3 regions of the Paenibacillus sp. alder61 genome follow, and region 1 is predicted to be linked to each of the others. Evidence: riboswitches for the same ligand, from Rfam matches in the RefSeq annotation. Region 1 holds a riboswitch; each other region holds the start of a gene.
What was found. A riboswitch is a leader RNA that binds a small molecule or an ion and turns the genes downstream of it on or off. The one in region 1 is predicted to bind cyclic di-AMP.

Region 2: it holds a riboswitch for cyclic di-AMP, as region 1 does, so the genes downstream of both, LBW89_RS17950 (TrkH family potassium uptake protein) here and LBW89_RS24305 (C40 family peptidase) in region 1, are expected to answer to the same signal.
Region 3: it holds a riboswitch for cyclic di-AMP, as region 1 does, so the genes downstream of both, LBW89_RS26770 (3D domain-containing protein) here and LBW89_RS24305 (C40 family peptidase) in region 1, are expected to answer to the same signal.

What each region holds. Positions count from the first base shown of each region.
Region 1 is NZ_JAIUDG010000029.1:49,446-55,950, reverse strand. Features, by position in the region: gene LBW89_RS24320 (4a-hydroxytetrahydrobiopterin dehydratase) at 142-441, shown strand; gene LBW89_RS24315 (c-type cytochrome) at 537-893, opposite strand; gene LBW89_RS24310 (GNAT family N-acetyltransferase) at 1,051-1,554, opposite strand; gene LBW89_RS24305 (C40 family peptidase) at 1,913-2,386, opposite strand; cyclic di-AMP (ydaO/yuaA leader) riboswitch at 2,394-2,531, opposite strand; gene LBW89_RS24300 (C40 family peptidase) at 2,771-3,262, opposite strand; cyclic di-AMP (ydaO/yuaA leader) riboswitch at 3,265-3,399, opposite strand; gene LBW89_RS24295 (hypothetical protein) at 3,621-4,451, opposite strand; gene LBW89_RS24290 (M1 family metallopeptidase) at 4,717-6,505, opposite strand, start outside.
Region 2 is NZ_JAIUDG010000017.1:8,500-15,004, reverse strand. Features, by position in the region: gene uvrC (excinuclease ABC subunit UvrC) at 1-836, shown strand, start outside; gene LBW89_RS17955 (CPBP family intramembrane glutamic endopeptidase) at 831-2,492, opposite strand; cyclic di-AMP (ydaO/yuaA leader) riboswitch at 2,778-2,937, shown strand; gene LBW89_RS17950 (TrkH family potassium uptake protein) at 3,014-4,348, shown strand; gene LBW89_RS17945 (potassium channel family protein) at 4,362-5,024, shown strand; gene LBW89_RS17940 (cation:proton antiporter) at 5,077-6,339, shown strand.
Region 3 is NZ_JAIUDG010000039.1:10,256-16,760, reverse strand. Features, by position in the region: gene veg (biofilm formation stimulator Veg) at 1-4, opposite strand, end outside; gene yabG (sporulation peptidase YabG) at 150-1,052, opposite strand; gene rsmA (16S rRNA (adenine(1518)-N(6)/adenine(1519)-N(6))-dimethyltransferase RsmA) at 1,091-1,987, opposite strand; gene rnmV (ribonuclease M5) at 1,984-2,550, opposite strand; gene LBW89_RS26770 (3D domain-containing protein) at 2,702-3,838, opposite strand; cyclic di-AMP (ydaO/yuaA leader) riboswitch at 4,097-4,304, opposite strand; gene LBW89_RS26765 (TatD family hydrolase) at 4,498-5,289, opposite strand; gene LBW89_RS26760 (HD domain-containing protein) at 5,302-6,505, opposite strand, start outside.

The DNA.
Region 1 (6,505 bases):
ATGCTCGTCCGCGCATGAACAGCCGACCTCGGGAATACAATAAACGGATGCTCGTGCCGGACCCGGACCGGAAACGATGAATCGAATCCTTAACTGCAGGATTACATACAGGGAAGTTTAAGGAAACGGGGAGGAAGAACAATGCCGTTTACACCGCAAGAAGTAGAGGCGCATTTGGAAAAGCTGGAAGGTTGGGAATTGGAGGAGGGGCGCTGGATCGTCCGGAAATACACCTTTTCCAACTTTATGAAAGGGATCGCCTTTGTGGACGAGGTTGCCGCCATTTCGGAAGCGTTTAACCATCACCCTTTTATAACCATCGATTACAAAACGGTGACGCTCCGGCTGACCTCCTGGGAGGAAGGCGGCATCACCGCCGTGGATATCAAGGAAGCGCAGCAATATAATGAAGCCTTCGAGAAGGCCCGCTCCGCTGGCTAGAAACGGACGCAGGAAGCGAAGCCAACCCGAGGCCGCAGAGAGAAGCGCCCGCCGGAAACCTGAACTCAGGCCCGGCGGGCGTGTTGTTGTATGCGTTATTTCTTCTCGGAAAGATACATCGCGACGTTGGCGATCTCCTCTTCCTTCAATTTATCCTTGAAGGAAGGCATCATGCCCTTACCTTTGGTGATGGTCCCGAACAATTGGTCCGCAGACAGCTCGGCACCTACTTTTTGCAGGTTCGGACCGGCTCCGCCTTGCAATTGATCTCCATGACAGCTAATGCAGTTCGCCTTTATAACAGCTTCGGCTTGTTCCGCATTTAACGTGATTTCAGGCATTTGCGGTTTCTCTTCCTGAGCAACCTGTTCCCGGCCGGGCAATGTAAACATTAACACGGCTGCGAAGGCGCAAGCCACGACGAGTAATCCGCTCATGATCCACTTCTGCATTCCGATCGTCCCTCCTATGTAAGTTACCCCTTCCATTATAGCGGAACAGGCTCATTGATCATAGCGTTTGTGTCAAAAAAAGTAACGAATTACTCCTCTTTTTTGTATATTTCCCAAAATGATGTGCTATTTATCATAGACGCGTTTTATCAAAGGGCTAAGGTGAGGTTGGGGCGCCTTTGTAAACCATGCAGTAGTAAGGTTTGGAAATTCCGCCGGGAGTCATTTTCTCGTACAAATCGGTAATGACGAACCCGGCCTTTTGATAGGCCCGAATCGCCCGGGTATTCCAGGTCAGAACCTCCAGGTCGATGACATCCTGCGGTTTGCGCCGCTGTGCTTCCTCCACGATCGTCAGCACAAAGCTTTTACCCAGTCCCTGGCCGCATAAATCGGGCCGCATCCCGATGCCGAGCCGTGTAACCCCCTCCATCGGGAAATATTGGGCAAACCCGGCGAGTTCGTCATCCGGGGTCAACAAAGAGACATACTGCTGCGCTCTTAAGGCCGGGTTCCCAAACTCCACGTCGAGCGCTTTCATTTGTTCCCAGGGGAGCCAGCTGTAAATATCGTATGGGGAATCGTATTTCCAGGTACAGATAGCCGCGCCGTGGCTTTCCTCCATGGGAACGATCCGGAAAGTGGTGACGGGTTTTTCCATGTTTGCGCCTCCTTAAACAATGGGAAATGAATATCGGGTGTGTCTCTCCATCGATTTGAAATTTCTATTTAACATCACTCTAACGGGAAATGGTTTGCTTGTAAAGATAGGAGGAACCTAGGTGTTTCGTCCTCCGTCAGCGGGGTAATGAGGAGTATGGGAAGATTTGGAGAGTGGGTATGGGAGAGAAAGCGGCAAACGAAAAAAAATAAATTTTGGCGGAAAGGCCATTTTCAGAAACCTTTTTGAACGGACTTTCGTTATATGGTATATAGCGAAAAAAAAACGCAGCGGTTCCGGCAAGAACCACTGCGGTGTCAGCAATGTTGAAATGAGCGCCTCAAATTAAGCAACGGGATCAAGATTCAGCATACGTGGAGTAACCGGTTTTGCTGAGAATTCTTTTGGCCCCGACATATTTGGACTTATAGTAACTGCTGTTTAATTGATCGGTACGGATTCCTTTGGATGAAGAAGCGTGCGCGAATTTTCCGTCACCGATGTAAATGCCGACGTGGGATACTTTATTCTTGCCCAAAGTATTGAAGAATACGAGATCCCCCGGCTTCAACTGGCTTTTGGCGACAGGAGTGCCTTGCTTGTATTGGGCCGAAGAGACGCGGGCCAGCTTGACGCCCATTTGCTTGAACACGTATCTGGTAAATCCGGAACAGTCGAATCCGTTCGTGGTAACCCCCCCGTATTTATAAGGCGTCCCGTATACGGACTTCACAACGCTGTTCAATTTCGTATCTGCGGCGGATACACTCCCCGTCCCTAAGGTGAACAAAATCGCCAAACTCGTCGCTGCTGCTGCAAATGTCTTTCTCATGCTGTAAAAGTTCTCCTTCCAAGGCCTGCGAGGTTAGCTTGAGGATTCGGTTGAAGGTTCCCTATGATCCCTATGTATCGGTAATCAATTCACCCAAAATGGTTCCCCCGTTTCCCGGGTGCCGGGAATTCGGCTGATCTAGTTGATGCACCCAAAGTTGTGACGTGGCGAACATTGTTTACAAAGTTGTTACTATTTACTTTGGTTATTGTACCAAGCCTGTCTTGCTTTGGCAAGTCATTCTAAGGCTGCCGGTTATTTTAAGCCGATCGTCCCGTTTATGACAAGGAGAGGCGGGTAATTTCTCCTAAGCGGGCTATGCAAAACAACCATGAAAAAACCCGCAGTCCTCGATTCGGGTGAATCGCTGCGGGCTTGTCGTAATTATTCTACATCGTCGTGATCTGTGGGTTCGCTGGTAACTTCCTCGTACTTGTCGGTACTCAGAATCCGTTTCGCCCCGACATAACGTTGTACATAATACTTCTCGCTTAATTTGCTGATAATTACGCCTTTGGAAGAAGAAGCATGGGCAAACTTGCCATCGCCGACATAAACGCCGACATGAGAAACGCCTTTACCGGATGTGTTGAAGAATACGAGATCGCCGGCAATCAGGTTTTCCTTCTCTACGGCCGTACCCATCTTGTATTGGGCGCCGGATTGATGCGGCAGTTTAATGCCGATCTTCGAAAAGACGTACATGGTAAATCCGGAACAATCGAAGCCGGCCGTTGTAGTGCCGCCGGAAGCATATTCCGTTCCCAAGGCTTTGTCGATGACGCCGTCCAATGTGGAATCGGCGAAAGCGCTGCCAGTGCCAACGGAGAAAAGAATGGCAAGACTTACTGCTGCTGCGGTCAACTGTTTCTTCAAGAAAATGCTCCTTCCAATGCCTACGAGGTTAGCTTAAGGATTCGGTTGAAGGCCCCCTATGATCCCTCTCTTGCGAGATCAATTCACCCAAAGTGGTTCCCCCGTTCCCCGTCAAGGGAATTCGGCTGTAGTATACATCCGATTTACTTACATATTCGACACCCGACACAGTTCTCCTGCCAAGGTGACAAAAATAATTACAAAATCGTTACTGAATTGTGCTGTTGCTATTGTAACAAAGGCAAGTATATTTTGGCAATGGCTATTTAGCAAGATTTAGAGGCGAAAACACAGGGAAAAGCCCCCGCATTAACGCGGAGGCCTTGTGGCGCAAGGGCTGCACAAAAGTGAAAAAAATTTAACCTTTATGTAACTTGGTTTGCCAGAGCTCATATTGAGAGGATACCGACCAAATTTGCAATAGACTGCGAATAAAAGGATAGGTTTGCTGCAAAATCATAGCGGTCAACCCGGTCCAGATCCAAGAGAAGGCCCCGCAGATGAGAAATAGGGCGGCTCCGGCCGTGCCGAGAATCAGGGATATGGCGATGCCGGGCAGCAGGTGTCGAAGGCTGATTAGTAGAGAGTTCCATATCCCCTCCTTGAACAGGAAGCCGAGTTGGGAGAACAGCAGGACTTGGCGAATGACCCAGCCGTAGACGGCCCATCCCGTCAGCAGCCCGACCATCGCAAGCAGAGGCCCCATTCGCCCGCTTTCGGGGACAAGCCAAGGCAAGAGGGTCGCCAATTGGGGGACCACCCATAGCCCGGGCAGGGCGAGCAGAATCAACTCTAACAGGAAAAAGAGGGTGACTGGCTTCCAGAATTCCTTCATCCCGCGGAAGAGGGGAAGCCCGGACCTTTGCTCCTCCGGAGGTCTCAGCCCGTAAAGAATACCGGCCTGGAACAGCGGCGTCATCAGCAGACGTAAGACAATCAGGCCTAGCAGCATCCACAAATGCTGGTGGATGGCCGGGTTCCGTCCAAGCTCGATTTGCCCCTCGATCATGTAGAGAACCCGGCTCATTTCATTCGGCGGGGGATCGGGATACCGCGACAGCAGAGCGATAACGGCCGAGTGAATCAGCCGATAGAAGAACAATCCCCAAAGCAGTTGGTACAGAAACAGGATGATTACAGAGGGAAATTGGCTTCGAACAAGCCCCCATCCATTCCGTACGTAGGTCATTATTTTCCCTCCTAAAAGTTTTGTGAGCGTTACATCTGGAGATAGCATCGTACAAAACATACTTCGTAAGCATAGGCTTAGTTTTGTGAGCGTAACATCACGGATAGCATCGTACAAAACATACTTCGTAAGCATAGGCTTAGTTTTGTGAGCGTAACATCACGGATAGCTGCGTACAGAACTTACTTCGTAAGCATAGGCCTAGTTTCGTGAGCGTAACATCACGGATAGCTGCGTACAAAAAGCATAGGCTCGGTTTTGCGGCTTACCAGACGAGGGCCCCCAGCATCGCTTCCAGCAGCTTTACGACCCCAAGCGTAGCCCGGGTTCCGGTAGGTTCGGCGACCTCCGCTCTCATGTAGTTGTTGATATGTTTGTTCTCAAGAACGAGCGAATAATCGGGATCGATCTGCACCCAGTCCAGAGGTGCCTTGTACCGCAGCGTCATCTGAACGGTTTCACCTTCGCCGTTCCAGACTTTGCGGACCGTGTGCCCGTCCTTGAAGCTGAAGAGGAGCGGAACCTTAGGGGCGCTTCCGCCCCGGCGGCTTAGCGTAACCTTCGATTCATACAGGGCCGCCCCGTTCTTGCCGGCAATGGATTGGACCGCTATGCGATCCACCGAAAAATCGGCCATTTTGCCATCGTATACATACTGGTTAAAATAAGCCTTCCAGCTTCGGCCGGTCACCTGCTCGACAATGCGTTGGAAATCGGAGGTGGTCGGGTGTTTAAACCGGAATTTTTGGCTGTAATTGTAAAGGATTCGCTTCATGGCTTTGGCTCCAACCTGGCGCTCGATATCCAGCAGAATCAATTGTCCCCGGGAATATACATTTTTGGCGTAAATATCGCTGGAGCCAAACTTCCAGGAGACTTGCGCCAAGGGGGCCGGGTTGGAGACAAGCGCGGCCTGCAGCGGCAGATTCGGCGCAATCCCGAATTCCTGCTCCATCAATTTGTCCTCCGCATAGGAGGCGAAGGCTTCGTCCAACCAGGCCTCTTCAAATTCGTTATTGGCCACCATTCCGTAAAAAAACTGGTGGGCCACTTCATGAATCACGGTGCGTTCCAGCTCATCGTAACCCGGGGATTCGCTGTTCGCCCCAAAGGCCGTGACCAGCGTCGGGTATTCCATGCCGCCGGCCCCGTTGCCCTGTGCGGGCGGAACGACGACGGACAGCGTAGAGTAAGGGTAGCGCCCGTACCACTTGCTGAAATTCGAGAGGGCCACTTTGGCCGCGTAGAAATACCGATCTTTCAGATCCTGGTGAGCCGGATCGAGATACAGCTTGATCCGGACTCCCGGCACCTCCGCCGAGGAAAACGGCTCTTCGGCGTAAACGAAGTGGGGAGAAGCCGACCAGGCAAAATCGTGGACATCGTCGGCATAGAATTGAACCGTCTTCCGGCCGTCCTTGCGAACCGCCGGCTTGGTCTGGAATCCGGTCGCGGCCACCGTATACGTTTCGGGCACATTGATGCTTACGCTATATATGCCGAAATCGGAGTAAAATTCCGAGTTGCCGTGGTATTGGTGAAGGTTCCAGCCCTCCGTTTGACGGCCGCGCGTCCCGGCGGGTTCATATACGCTGACTTTGGGAAACCATTGGCCCGCCATGACAAAATCGCCGGCGGTGCCCATACGGGCAAACACCTTTGGCAGATTCACTTTAAATTGAATTTTTAAAGTAAGGTCTTCGCCTCCGCGTACCGTCACGGGCAGACGGATTTTCGCCAAGGTCCGGTCATGCGTATTTCCATCGTCCGGCTGAACGTATTGAAGCCGGTGTAGCAGGGAAATACCGTCCGTGGTGCGGATCTCCGTCAACTCCATGCCGCCCCATCCGTCTTTGGGCATGAGGTCTCCGCGCAGCTTCCCGCCGGATTCCTTCATAAAAGTGGATTCGCCGGAGGCGAAAGCATTGGGATACAGATGCAGATAAAGCTCGTTCACGGATTTTTTGCCGGGATGTGTCCAGGTTAGCGTTTCGGTGCCGATGAGCGTTTGGTTCTTTTCGTCGAGATGCACCTGGATGTGATATTCCGTAATC
Region 2 (6,505 bases), on a different contig from region 1:
TGCAGGAATGGCTCGGCGTGAAGACGCTCGTTCCGCAGCGCGGGCTCAAGCGTCAGATGGTGACGATGGCGGAAGAGAACGCGCGCGTGGCGCTGGAAGAGAAGTTCCGCCTGATCGAGCGGGACGAGGAGCGCACCATGGGAGCGGCCATGAACCTCGGCCAGGCGGTCGGTCTAGAGCGGCTGTCGCGGATCGAGGCGTTCGATAACTCGAATATCCAGGGGACGAACCCGGTATCCGCCATGGTGGTTTTTATCGACGGGAAACCGGCCAAAAAGGAATACCGGAAATACAAAATCCGGACCGTTCAGGGTCCGGACGATTATGAAACGATGCGCGAGGTTATTCGCCGCCGGTACGAGCGCGTCCTGAAGGAAAATCTGCCCCAGCCCGACCTCATTATCGTGGACGGCGGCAGAGGGCAGATTTCCGCGGCGATCGACGTGCTGGAGAACGAGCTCGGCCTGTTTATTCCGGTGGGCGGTCTGGTTAAGGACGCCAAGCACCGGACGGCCCAGCTCATGGTGGGCGAGCCGCCCGAGCCGGTCCATCTGCCGCGCGACAGCCAGGAGTTCTATCTGCTGCAGCGGATTCAGGACGAGGTCCATCGCTTCGCGATCTCGTTCCATCGGGAGCAGCGCGGCAAATCGATGGTCGTCTCGAAGCTGGACGCCATTCCCGGCATCGGGGAGAAGCGGCGGAAAGCGCTGCTTAAGCACTTCGGTTCGCTCAAAAAAATAAAAGAGGCCTCCGTCGAAGACTTCCGGCCTCTTTCCATCGGCGACAAGCTCGCCCATCAAATCATTCAAGCCCTTCGGGATGAGGAGTCGCTATAGCGGCTCCTCTTTTATGGTTGCAGGAGCGGAAGGCCGCTCTTTGCCCGGAGGGTTGAACAGATAAACCACATAAGCCACGAGGGCCGGGAGAACAATAAAGAACAAACCGGACACCATGTTTAAAGTTCCGCCCATAAACATGACGCTGAGCGACATGAGAATGCTGTCGAAGACGACATGGGCGAACATGACGGCGATAAAACCGTATCTCAGGAAAATATAGCTGAACAGCAAGCCGATGAACAACAGCTCGATCGGCCGGGAAATCACCGGATAGATCGGATACAGCGTATGGCCGAAGGCCCAGATCAACGTGGTGATGATGCTGGCGGCAAGCGTGCTGCGGAACATTTTCTTCAGCATCGGGATGCCGAACAACCGGTAAACCGCTTCCTCGCCGATGCCGGCCACCCAAGCCAGCAGCGGGAGCAGGGCCGGATAAAGCATATTATAAGGCGACTGGGTAGCATCGGTGGTGGACCACGTATGAATCGTGCGTTCCAGGATGAAGAAGATGACCGATTGCACACCGAGCAGGATCAAGGCCCAGGCGTAGCCGTCCGCCATGGATGACAGCACATGCCGCCCGTATCCGCGCTCTTTGGCTCTTGCCCACAGATTGATCCCCTGCTTGCGCCAGAGTCCGTCGCCGCCGACGAGCGAGAAGTAGATCGACGAGGCCAGGATCAGCGTGACGAGTCCCTGAACAACGAATCCGAACATCAGGAGCGTGCCGTTAACCCCTTCCGATTCCAGATACGGCAGCATATTCAAAGCCGAGCCCATCGAAATCAGAAAATAGACGGCAGCGAGCGCGATCCCGCGTTTAAAGGAAGTAAAGGCCCGCGTAAGGGCGCTGTATACAATGGCCAGAATCCCGAGCACGAACGTGAACAAGGCATACCCCGCATAGGTCAGCCAATTGGCGATCGTTTTCTGCCGCTTCACGTAATCCGTATAGCTTTGCGGCACCTCAAAAGAGCCGACGATCTCGGCAACCTGCCCGTCTTTGTAACGGATATCCAACCGGGCTCCGGCATCGCCGATGTTGTATTCTTGAAACGTTAACCGGAGGCCGGAGGCGGTTTCCTTGACGGCAGGGGAACCTTGCTCTCCATAGCCGAGAGCTTTAAGATAGGGCTCGGCCAGCTTGATTTTCTCGTCCAGGTTGAGCGCGAGCCCTTGGCTGCTCAGCAATTCATCCGGCGGGACAAGCAAATCGGTCGCCGGGATTTTTTTGAAGCCGACCGCCTTCCCCGTCGTCATATGTACGTCGATGGTGACCCCGTCCCATCCTTCTTCTGACAGGCTGAAGTAAACGCGGAACACATCATAAGGAAATTGCTTTTCATATTTTTGGAGATAATCGTCCGTTAATTTTTCTTTGGCCAAATATCCGTATACGTCGGATTGGGTTTGATAAGTGACGACAGCGTCTGGTCCGGGAGAAAGCCCCAGTTCGTCCTCCGCAAACTTAAAGGCCGCCGCCTTGGCCTGCTCCTTGGTGAGCACTTGTGCCGATTGTTCCAACTGCAGGGTTTCGGAAGCCGTTGAGGGGAGGATTTGGAGCAGGACAAACAAGACTAATCCCAGAGCGGCAAGTCCCCACAAGGTTCCGGTCTTCATCCGGCGCTGCGGTTTTGGGTCGGAATACATGTCAAAACTCCTTTTTGATTTTTTTGAATCCGTATGACAGAACAAATCGATTGTCACTGTAAAAGATAACACAGGGGGCGGTTCTTCGCCACAGAAGCGGGGGAAAACATGAGAAACCGCAATAACGACGGCAAAGAAAAGCAAGGCTTAGATAAGACGACACCCGGAAGCCTGTTTCCTCCCTTTTGAGGGTTTATCGCATTATTTCATCCAATTATCACTTTGTAGTACGCTCGAATAAGGCTTATAATCCATTTGACGAAAATGAAATGAAAAATAATGAAACTAATATGTTGGCCGAATTTCAATTGAAAACGGGGGAACCGATCTTTAGGGGTGAATTTCGCCGGCAGCAAGCGGACCGCTTGGTGCGAAAGGCGAATAGGGCAGACCTAGCAAGCCCGAATCCGTCAGCTAACCTCGTAGGCCTTTGCTGCAGGGACCAATCAAAAGGCATTGGATTTCCAGTGCTTTTTTCTTTTTTTCATTTTTGGCCAATACACAAACGAGGTGAACCGCCTTTGCGTTCCAACTGGTTTAAGTTTTCACCGCCGCAGATTCTGGTGCTGGGCTTCGCGGCCATCATCCTGTTCGGGTCTTTTCTGCTGATGCTGCCGATTTCCAGTGTGACCGGGCAAACGCTCCCCTGGATTGATGCATTTTTTACGGCGACTTCGGCAACCTGTGTGACCGGGCTAGTGGTCGTGGACACGGGCGCTTATTTCTCCACGTTCGGACAGGTGGTCATCATGCTGCTGATTCAGGTGGGGGGGCTGGGGTTCATGACGATGGCCACATTATTCTCCTTAGTGTTCAAACGTAAAATCTCGCTGAAGGACCGGCTGCTGCTTCAGGAGGCGATGAACCAGAACACGATGGAAGGCATCGTCCGGCTAATTCGCAAAGTTCTGTTGTACTCGCTGATTATCGAGTCCGGCGCCGCCCTCGTTTTCGCGATTCGCTGGGCTTTCGATATGCCGCTCGGACGGGCGATTTATTACGGAATTTTCCATGGCGTCTCCATGTTCAACAACGCCGGGTTCGATCTGTTCGGGGAATACCGGAGCCTCACCCAGTACGTTAACGACCCGATCGTCAACTTCGTGGCGATGTTTCTGATCGTATCGGGAGGGATCGGCTTTATTGTGCTGTCGGACTTGATCGAGTTTCGAAGCCGCCGCAAATTCTCACTGCATACCAAAGTCGTGCTCTCGATGACCGGCGCTTTGATCGTGATCGGGGCTGTGGTGATATTCGTGTTCGAATTTACCAACCCGAGAACGCTCGAGCCGTTGGGGTGGGGAGGGAAGTTCTGGGCCTCCTTCTTCCAGTCGGTGACGCCGAGAACGGCGGGGGCCAATACGCTGGATATCGGCGCGCTGCGGCAGGCCACCCAGTTTTTTATCATTATTCTCATGTTTATCGGCGCGTCTCCGAGTTCGACGGGGGGCGGCATCAAGACGACGACGTTCACGATTCTTGTGGGCGCGGTGATCTCCATGATCCGCGGTCGTTCGGATCTCGTGCTGTTCCGGTATCGGCTGGCCCAAGAGCGTATTTTTAAGGCCGTGACGATCACGATGCTGGCGCTGTTTCTGGTCATCGCGGTGGCCATGGTGTTGTCTACCACGGAGGACGCGAGCTTTCTGAGCATCCTGTTTGAGACGACTTCGGCATTCAGCACGGTAGGTCTGACGATGGGCCTGACCGGAAAACTTACCGTCCTGGGTAAGATTCTCATCAGTTTTACGATGTTCGCCGGTCGGCTCGGACCGCTGACCTTGGCTTATGCACTGGGGCCGAAGAAGGGTAAAGAACTATACAGACACCCTGAAGGCAAAATGATTATCGGATAAGGGGAAAGAAAAGATGAAGACACAGCAGTTTGTCGTGATCGGATTGGGACGCTTCGGCTCCAGTCTGGCGCTGGAGCTGATGGAACTCGGGTACGAGGTATTGGGCATAGACCGGAATGAAGACGTCGTCGAAGAATGGAGCCATCTGTTGACGCATGCCGTGGTTGCCGACGCCACCGATGAGGAAGTGTTGAAATCCCTCGGCGTACGCAACTTTGACTGCGGGATCGTCGCCATTGGCAACGACATTCAGATGAGTATATTGAGCGCGATTCTTCTGAAGGATCTTGGCATCAAAACGGTCGTAGCCAAAGCAATTTCGGTATTGCACGGCCGGGCCTTGGAAAAACTGGGGGTGGACCGGGTGATTTTTCCGGAGCGCGATATGGGGATTCGCGTAGCCCATCAACTTGTGACCCCCAACCTGCTCGATTATCTCGAGCTGTCCAAGGAGTTCAGCATCGTGGAATTGAAAGTGCCCGAGTGTCTGAATGGAAAAAATGTGGGCGAGTTGAATCCGCGTGCTAAGTTCGGCTGCAGCATCGTGGCGATCCACCGGGAAAGCGGCATCATCATCGCCCCGACGGCGATGGATTATTTGGCCGCCGGCGATATTATGGTCATTATCGGTGCCAACAAGAACATCGAGGAATTCGAAGCTGTCATTAACGACTAATTCCTTTTTTATAAGGTACAGAGATTACGCATAATCTGGAGTGTGAATTGGCATGGAATCGGCGGCGACGGAAGCGATCCGGCATTTTCTTATCTTAGTCATAGTTGTAATCAGTATAGGGATGGCGGCGGGGAAGCTGGCCTCCCTGCTCAAGCTGCCCGACGTCGCCGTGTTTATCGCGGCCGGTATGCTCATGGGGCCCGGTTTCGGTTTGATTCACGAATCCAGCGGCTCGCTGATCAATCAGCTTATTTTGACGGTCGGTTCCGTGCTGATCTTGTTCGATGGCGGGAGAAATCTGAATCTGGGCGGACTGCGAAAGGTTTGGATCACTCTGACTATGCTGAGCGTACTGGGTGTGCTGATTTCCGTCCTTGTCGTCGGCCTGGGCGTTCACGTTCTGTTCGGCGTCGATTGGACCCTCGCCTTCTTGGCGGCGGCGGTCATCGCCTCCACGGATCCGGCTTCGATCATCCCCGTGTTCAAGCAGGTCAAGATCAAGGAGCGCGTGCGGGAAACGGTGGAGAGCGAGTCAGCCTTTAATGATGCGACGGGCTCGATCGTCACGTTTGCTTTGCTGGCCGCGGCCGCAGGAACCGGCACTCTGGATTTTGCCGGGATGGCCGGGGCGTTTCTAACGACCTCACTCGGCGGGATCGCCGTCGGACTGGTGGTCTCCGGTGTGCTGACTTTTTTTACGGCACATGTGAAATATGGCCTTGTCAGGGAGTACACGACGATCGTAATGATCGTCTGCGCCTTGTCCAGCTACCTTGTAGCCGACCTTTTGCATGTCAGCGGATTTATGGCTACATTTGTCGCCGGGTTGATCTGGGGGAACTCCGAACTGTTCCGCTTATCCATGAGCGATAAACAGCTGGAGGTCGGGTCATTTGCCGAAAATACGACCGTCATGATGCGTATGCTAATTTTCGTACTGCTGGGGAGTCAGGTTGATTTCGGAACGCTCGGCCATTATTTCTGGCCAAGCCTCGGGGCCGTTCTGGTGCTCATGTTTGTGGCCCGGCCGCTAACGGTGCTGCTCTGTGCCCTGCCGGATCGGGGCGTACGATGGAGTTGGCGGGAGCTGCTGTTTATGTGCTGGGTCCGCGAGACCGGCGTCATTCCGGCCGCGCTGTCCGGGATGATCGTCGGCATGGGGTTGCCGCATGCCGGAATTATATCGGCGATAACGTTCATGGCGATCGTCCTGACCATCGTCGTTCAAGCCAGCACGACCGCATGGGTGGCGCGAAAGCTGGGATTGGAGGTCCGGGAGGAAGCCGCGGCCATACCGTACTCGACTCGGGGGTAGCCGGAAGGATGCGAACCGGGCCCCGAAGGGCTAAAACAGGGGGATGAGCGTTTGCTGGGCAATTACCCGGAGCCTTTCCCGTTATATACCAATCGTATTTAGCCCACGGTGATTAAGGAGCCTAGCGTACTTCCAACACTTTCAACCCTTCCAACACTTTCAACTC
Region 3 (6,505 bases), on a different contig from region 1:
CCATTGCCTGTGACCACCTTCCTTCTGTATTGATTATACACGAAAAGGAGTCACTTGTCAAATCGAAATAAATAATTATATCAGCAGTAAAAAAGCGTTGTCAACGATTTTTTTTCGAGGCAGTCCGCAACCCCTTGAATCCCACGATTTTACATCGAGGGAATGACCTTTAACGCGGATAAATCCTTGAGTTTCGGCAACCCGATCCGGTAGCTGCCCCGGGTTTCGATGCCCCCGACTCCCTGGGTTCCGCTGATCGTATGCGTCAGCACATCCGTAATATGGATCGTGTCGCGGATCGAGGTCAATGCGGCTTTAGCCGCAATATACACGGGGTCCAGGGCGTGTATCAATACCCGGGAAGGCGAGCTGGCAAAATTCGCCCCCGCCTGCAGCAGCGCCTCAAAATGGGATTGGCAGGCGCCCGCCACAATGGTCAGCGCATCGAAATTACGCTCATACTGGCGGGCCGCCGCGATCGCCTCGACGAAATGCTTGGAGTTCTTGTAACTGGACAAGTTATACAAGTCCGCCGTCGGGCGGTTCTTCAATACCCCATCATGTCCGGTCACCACCAAAATATCGGGCTGGATGTTCGGCAGCAGGCGGTACAGCGCCCCGGCCATCGCCGATTCCGTGACGTAATAGCCGTGGGCCGGTACACGGAGCTTTTCGTACAGGCTCAGGCTCTTTTTCAGGTACCTCTCATCCCCGTCCAAATGCAGGACCTTTCCGGGTACCTCAAAAAAAGACGGCTCCCCCTGCGGAATAAAATCGCGGCCCAAAGACGATCGATTGCGCTCGGTCAGGTCCAGCCGATCCTTTTGCAGCCGCTGCAGAGATTCGGTTGCCTTGATCCGGGCACGCTTCGTTTTTTCTCCCGGCATATCCGCGTTCACGACCACCAAATCCGATATCGGCGCGTCGGCTAGCAGACGAAACTCTGTTCCCTTGATAATGGCCTGCTCCCTCACAAAACGCTCGACGCGGAACGTAATATCTCCACCGTACGATTTGCGGACGACCAAGTCTCCCAAATTCGTCAACTTCATCACCTCTACCCCATCGTATGGGCGAAAAGAGGGATTGGTTACAGCTTTGAACCGCCGATTCCCGCCGCATGCAGGGTATTGCTCAGCTTCGCGAACTCCTCCAGGCTGAGCGTTTCGGCCCGGCGCGACGGCTCGATGCCCGCCTCCGCCAGCAAAGACTCCAGGCGCTCTCGTCCCTCGCCCGGGAAGAAGCGGCTCTTGAGGTTGTTGGAGATCGTCTTGCGGCGCTGCGCAAATGCGGCCTGAACCACCTCAAAGAAGAAAGCCTCTTCCGCCACGGCCACCGGCGGCGCGCTGCGGACCTTCAGCCGGATCACCGCCGATTCCACATTCGGCTGCGGAATAAATACGCTGTGCGGCACGATGCATACCAGCTCCGGCTCGCTGTAATACTGCACGGCGATGCTGAGGCTGCCGTATTCCTTGCCGCCGGGTCCGGCCGCCATCCGCTCGGCCACTTCCTTTTGAATCATCACCACGATGTTCTCCAGGGGAAGGCCGGCTTCCAGCAGCTTCATCAAAATCGGCGTTGTCACGTAGTACGGCAGGTTGGCCACCACGCTGACTTTCTCGCATGCCTTGAATTCACTCGCAAATAACGCATGAAGATCAAGCTTAAGCACATCGCCATGGATCACATGAACCTGTGGGTAGGGCTCCAGGACTTCTTCCAGAATCGGCAAAAGCCGCTGATCGATCTCGACGGCGGCAACCCGCCCCGCCTGCTGCGCCAGCTTCTCCGTCAAAGCGCCGATCCCCGGTCCGATCTCCAGCGCCCCTTTGGACTTGTCCAATTCGGCGGCGCCGACGATTTTGCCGAGGATATTCTGATCGATCAAAAAGTTTTGACCCAAGCTTTTTTTGAATGAAAAACCATGCCGCTGAATAATTTCCTTCGTTCGGCGCGGTGTTGCCACTTCTTCTCTCATCGTCATTCGTTCTTCGCCTCTTTCGTCTCCAATTGGGCCAGCGCACCCGCAAACTCTTCGCGGCTGATCCGGAAGATGGCGAGCCGTTTATAAAACTGCTTCCCGTTGCAATACCCTATTCCCAGCCGTTCACCCATAAAACGCCGGCGCTCGGCCGCCCGCGGATGAACGATCAACCCGGCCTCCAGCAGGTCCTCCCAGTCGATCCGAGCGGGAGCCGCCTCTTCTTCCGGGGGGGCTTCGGTGCGGACTCGCTCCAACGCCTCACGGATGGCTTCCGGCGAGGCGTTCTCCACACCGATGTCGCCGGCCTTCGTCGCGTCCGCCTCCCGAAGGAAAGCATGCTTGCAGCCGGGTACCCGCTTCGCCACGATTTTGCGGATCCGCTCCCCCGCATGATCCGGGTCGGTGAAAATAATGACTCCCCGGCGTTCCATAGCCAGCTCAATTTTACGTAGGGTCGCCTCATTAATGGCCGACCCTCCCGTCTCAATGGTGTCGGCCTCCACCGCCCGTTTGACGGCGACCGTATCGTCCCGGCCCTCGACCACAATGACCTCCTTGATCATCCCCGCACTTACCTCTCTCGTTTTGGTTTAAAGACCGCTTATAGTTTCCATCATCACAATAACAAAAAGAAGAGGATTTCTCCTCTTCTTATCCGCGTCTTATTCATCATCCTAATATTATCCCATTCCCCAAGCAAAGTAAACGCTCCGGTTAGTTCAATTCCGGTTTGGTCGGTCCGATGACGTAAACGGTCCGGCCTTTTTTGCGTCCAAAATTCTTCGCCGATTTCAAGGAATCGTAATAGACATCCATTTTGTGGCCTTTGATGGCTCCGCCGGTATCTTCAGCCTTGCGGAAGCCGACCCCTTCGATATAAACCCACCATCCCAAAGGAACGACATCCTTGTCGACCGCGATCGTTCTTCCCTCCGCTACCCGGGTACCGGAAGCCGTGCGCGTGCCGATGCCGTCCTCCTCGGCGGAATAGGCCGTAAGAGTCACGTTTTTGAGCACTTTTTTATATTTAAAAGAGACGCCGCCTTTCGTCGTAAGGCCGCTGATATTAACCGCGTTGGCGCTGCGGGAAATGCTGGCGGATGCGACTGCTGTCGGTTTCTTCGTGCCAACGGCAACGACTTTCGGTGAAGCGGCCTTTTTGACCTCTTTGCCGAGCCAGTGTTTGGACACGAACTTTCCGTCTTCATACACTTTTTCGATGTTATGGACTACAACGCCTTCGCTCCCGGGGAACATCACCTTCGTCGTTCCTTTAAGCAGGTTCTTGTCGGAGGTTTTCACCACGGTGAAAGGAACGTTTTGCGTAGTCTGTATTTTATGTCTGGTAACGCGGACGACCTTGATGTTCAAGTTCGCCGAGACTTTGCTGTCCAAGGCCGGTGTAATTTTATCTTCCTGCCCCAAAGTGACGCCAAGTTCCTCGATTGCTTTCCGGACACTATCCTGTGTCGTGAAATGGGTCTTTGTCGTTCCATCCACGCTTACCTTGACCGGCACGGCGCGATGGATGACAATCCGGTCCCCGTCTTGAATCGAACTGGCCAGAGAGTGAGACACGTTATCCTCCGGCTTCAAAACGATGGACTGTTCTTCCAGCACTTGATTGACCAGCGATTTCCGGGTTTCGATCTGCTGACTCTGCCCGTCAACAACCAAGTATACTTTTTTGTTGCTTTGGCTGTAAAACCAAATCAGGATGATGAGAACTACCGCGATGGACAAAATTCCGACGACCGAAATCTGACGTAGATGTTCTTGTTTCCACCGCATTGCGTAAGACATGCTGGATGAGCGCGATTCATGGGATTCCTCATTGCGGAAAATGCCCATTTCTTCCGTCCTCCTTCATAGTCCCGCCGTCTAGGTCGAATCGTGTTACATATGACGTGACTACATTTCATTTTTACGAAATGCCTAATGAAAGCCGCATTCCGCATCCCGTCCCAGTCTACCCGGCATCAAGTCACCTCCTGTTTAACACAGTATGATGACCCTATTACGTTTATTCAAAACAAAAGAAGCCTTAGAAAGAGTAAGAGGCTCTCTTTCGTGGCTTCCGAATGTCTTGGTGTAATAGGATGCACGAGTTTGCCCTCTCTTAGTACGCTTACGAGGTTAGCTGTCGGGTTAGGACGCAGAGAGCCGCCCTTTCTCCGCCATTCGCTCACGGCGCAATGACCTTGAATTCACCCCAAAGACCCGATAAAGAAATCAATTACAGTCCGGTTGGAAATCCCTTCGGCACTGTAGTCGGTTCCCCCGTTCTCCATGTTCGGAGACTCAGCGAGACTGGTTCATGGAACCATATAACGGAATCGTCAACGGCAAGTTAACGACCCCAAATCGATTACTGAAAAGATTCTATCCTGTTTCGATGCATGTTGTAAAGGACGAATCAACAACGTTTATTTTAATAATTGGTTAAAAAAATGTAATATACTCACTGGAGTTGGTTAAAAAGCATTAATCTTTCCGAAATACTCTTTTTTTCACCCGTTTTTCTCCCGATTACTCGAGATACCAAATCGTTCCAGCGCATTTTGAGTTGTAATTTCAGCGATTTCCTCCACCGAGATCCCCTTTAACTCGGCAGCGGCCTCGGCGACCAAACGGACATGCCCGGTCTCGTTTCTTTTCCCACGAAATGGGTGGGGAGTCAAATATGGGGAATCCGTTTCGATCAGCAATCGGTCCAGCGGAGTCTTCGCCAATACTTCTTTGGGCTGCTTTGCATTTTTAAACGTAATCGGTCCGCCAAACGACAAATGAAATCCCAAATCCAGACACATTTTGGCAATTTCCCAGCTGCCCGAATAGGAATGCATGACCCCGCCGATTTCGTTCGCCCGCTCCTCGCGGAGAATCCGAACAACGTCTTCGTGGGCATCCCGGTTATGTATGGAAATCGGCATTCCCAGCTCTCGGGCCAGCCGGATTTGCTTGCGGAATACCTCGTGCTGGACCTCTTTCGGGGACGTATCCCAGTAGTAATCCAGACCGATTTCCCCGATAGCGACAACCTTTTCATGTTTGCATAAATTTGCAATCCAGTCGAGATCCTCTTCTTTCATCGTAATGGCGTCCTGCGGATGCCAGCCTACCGCCGCATAAATGAAGTCATAAGTCTCCGCCAACTTCATCGTCGTCGGGATCGTATCGCGGTTAAAACCGATGTTGATCATCCGCGTCACGCCTTGCGCCAAGGCGCGTTCGATCGCTTCATGACGGTCTTCGTCAAATTGAGGCGCATCCATATGCGTATGTGTATCAAATAGTTCCATGAGTTGTCCCTCCTATGTTCCCTGTTCAAAATATTCCGCGATATGTCGCGGCAGCCGGTCCATAACCGGTCTCAATTTATTCTCAGGGTAGTACAAATGATACTTGCCCCGGTGCAAACCGCTAATGGAACGCACAATATCCGACACTTCGGAAATTTCCTTCAGCTGGTCCTGCCGGTCCAACAACAGGATCTGTTTATCCCGAAATTCCCCGTTCGGACGAAACACATCATAAGGCAGATCGGTCGGAAAATCAATTTCCAGGTCATATTCCGGGTGAAGCCCGATTCTCCCGAAGGCAGCGCGAATTTCGTCAATCGTTTCCAGGTCCAGCGATTCCACTTCTACATATTTATACAATTTGCGGTTCAAAAAACGGGCGCACAAATCGCTCAACAATTCGTCCGATTCGTTCCTCCACTGCATAAAGGCGGTTTGAACCAAAGCTTCGTCAAGCAGCAGGTATTCCTGTACGGTCAAATCCCGTTTGAACAGACCAGGTAGCGGTTCCGGAAGAAACCTGAACTCGTGTCCCCCCGCATGGAGCTCCTTCGCCCGCCGAAAGATTTGCCGCAAAATAATCTCCGAACTGCGCGTCACCGGATGAAAATAAATCTGCCAATACATTTGATACCTGGACATCAAATAGTCTTCCACCGCATGCATTCCCGATTCCTTGACGACAATTCGGCCCTGGAAAGGACGCAGCATCCGCAATATCCGGTCCATATCGATCGTTCCGTAGTTGACGCCGGTAAAGTAGGCGTCCCTCAACAAATAATCCATGCGATCCGCATCGAGCGGGCTGGAAACCAGGTTTACCACGATGGGATGCTCATAATCTTTGCGGATAACCGCGGCCACCTTCTCGGGGAAATCCTCGGCATGTCTCCTAAGTACCTCGCCTACTTCGGTATCCCCGAGCAGGATTTTGCAGGTCCAGTCCTCATGATGCATTTGAAACGCCTGCTCAATGGAATGGGAGAAGGGACCATGCCCCAGGTCATGCAGCAGCGCCGCACATAAAGCGACCAACTTCTCCTCCTGCGGCCAATCCGGATAATGGGCGCGCTCAAACTGCGATATAATGCGACGTGTAATCTCGTAAACGCCCAAGGAGTGGGAGAACCGGCTATGCTCGGCTCCATGGAAGGTTAAATAGGAGGTTCCCAATTGGCGGATCCGACGCAGCCTTTGAAATTCCGCCGTGTTTATC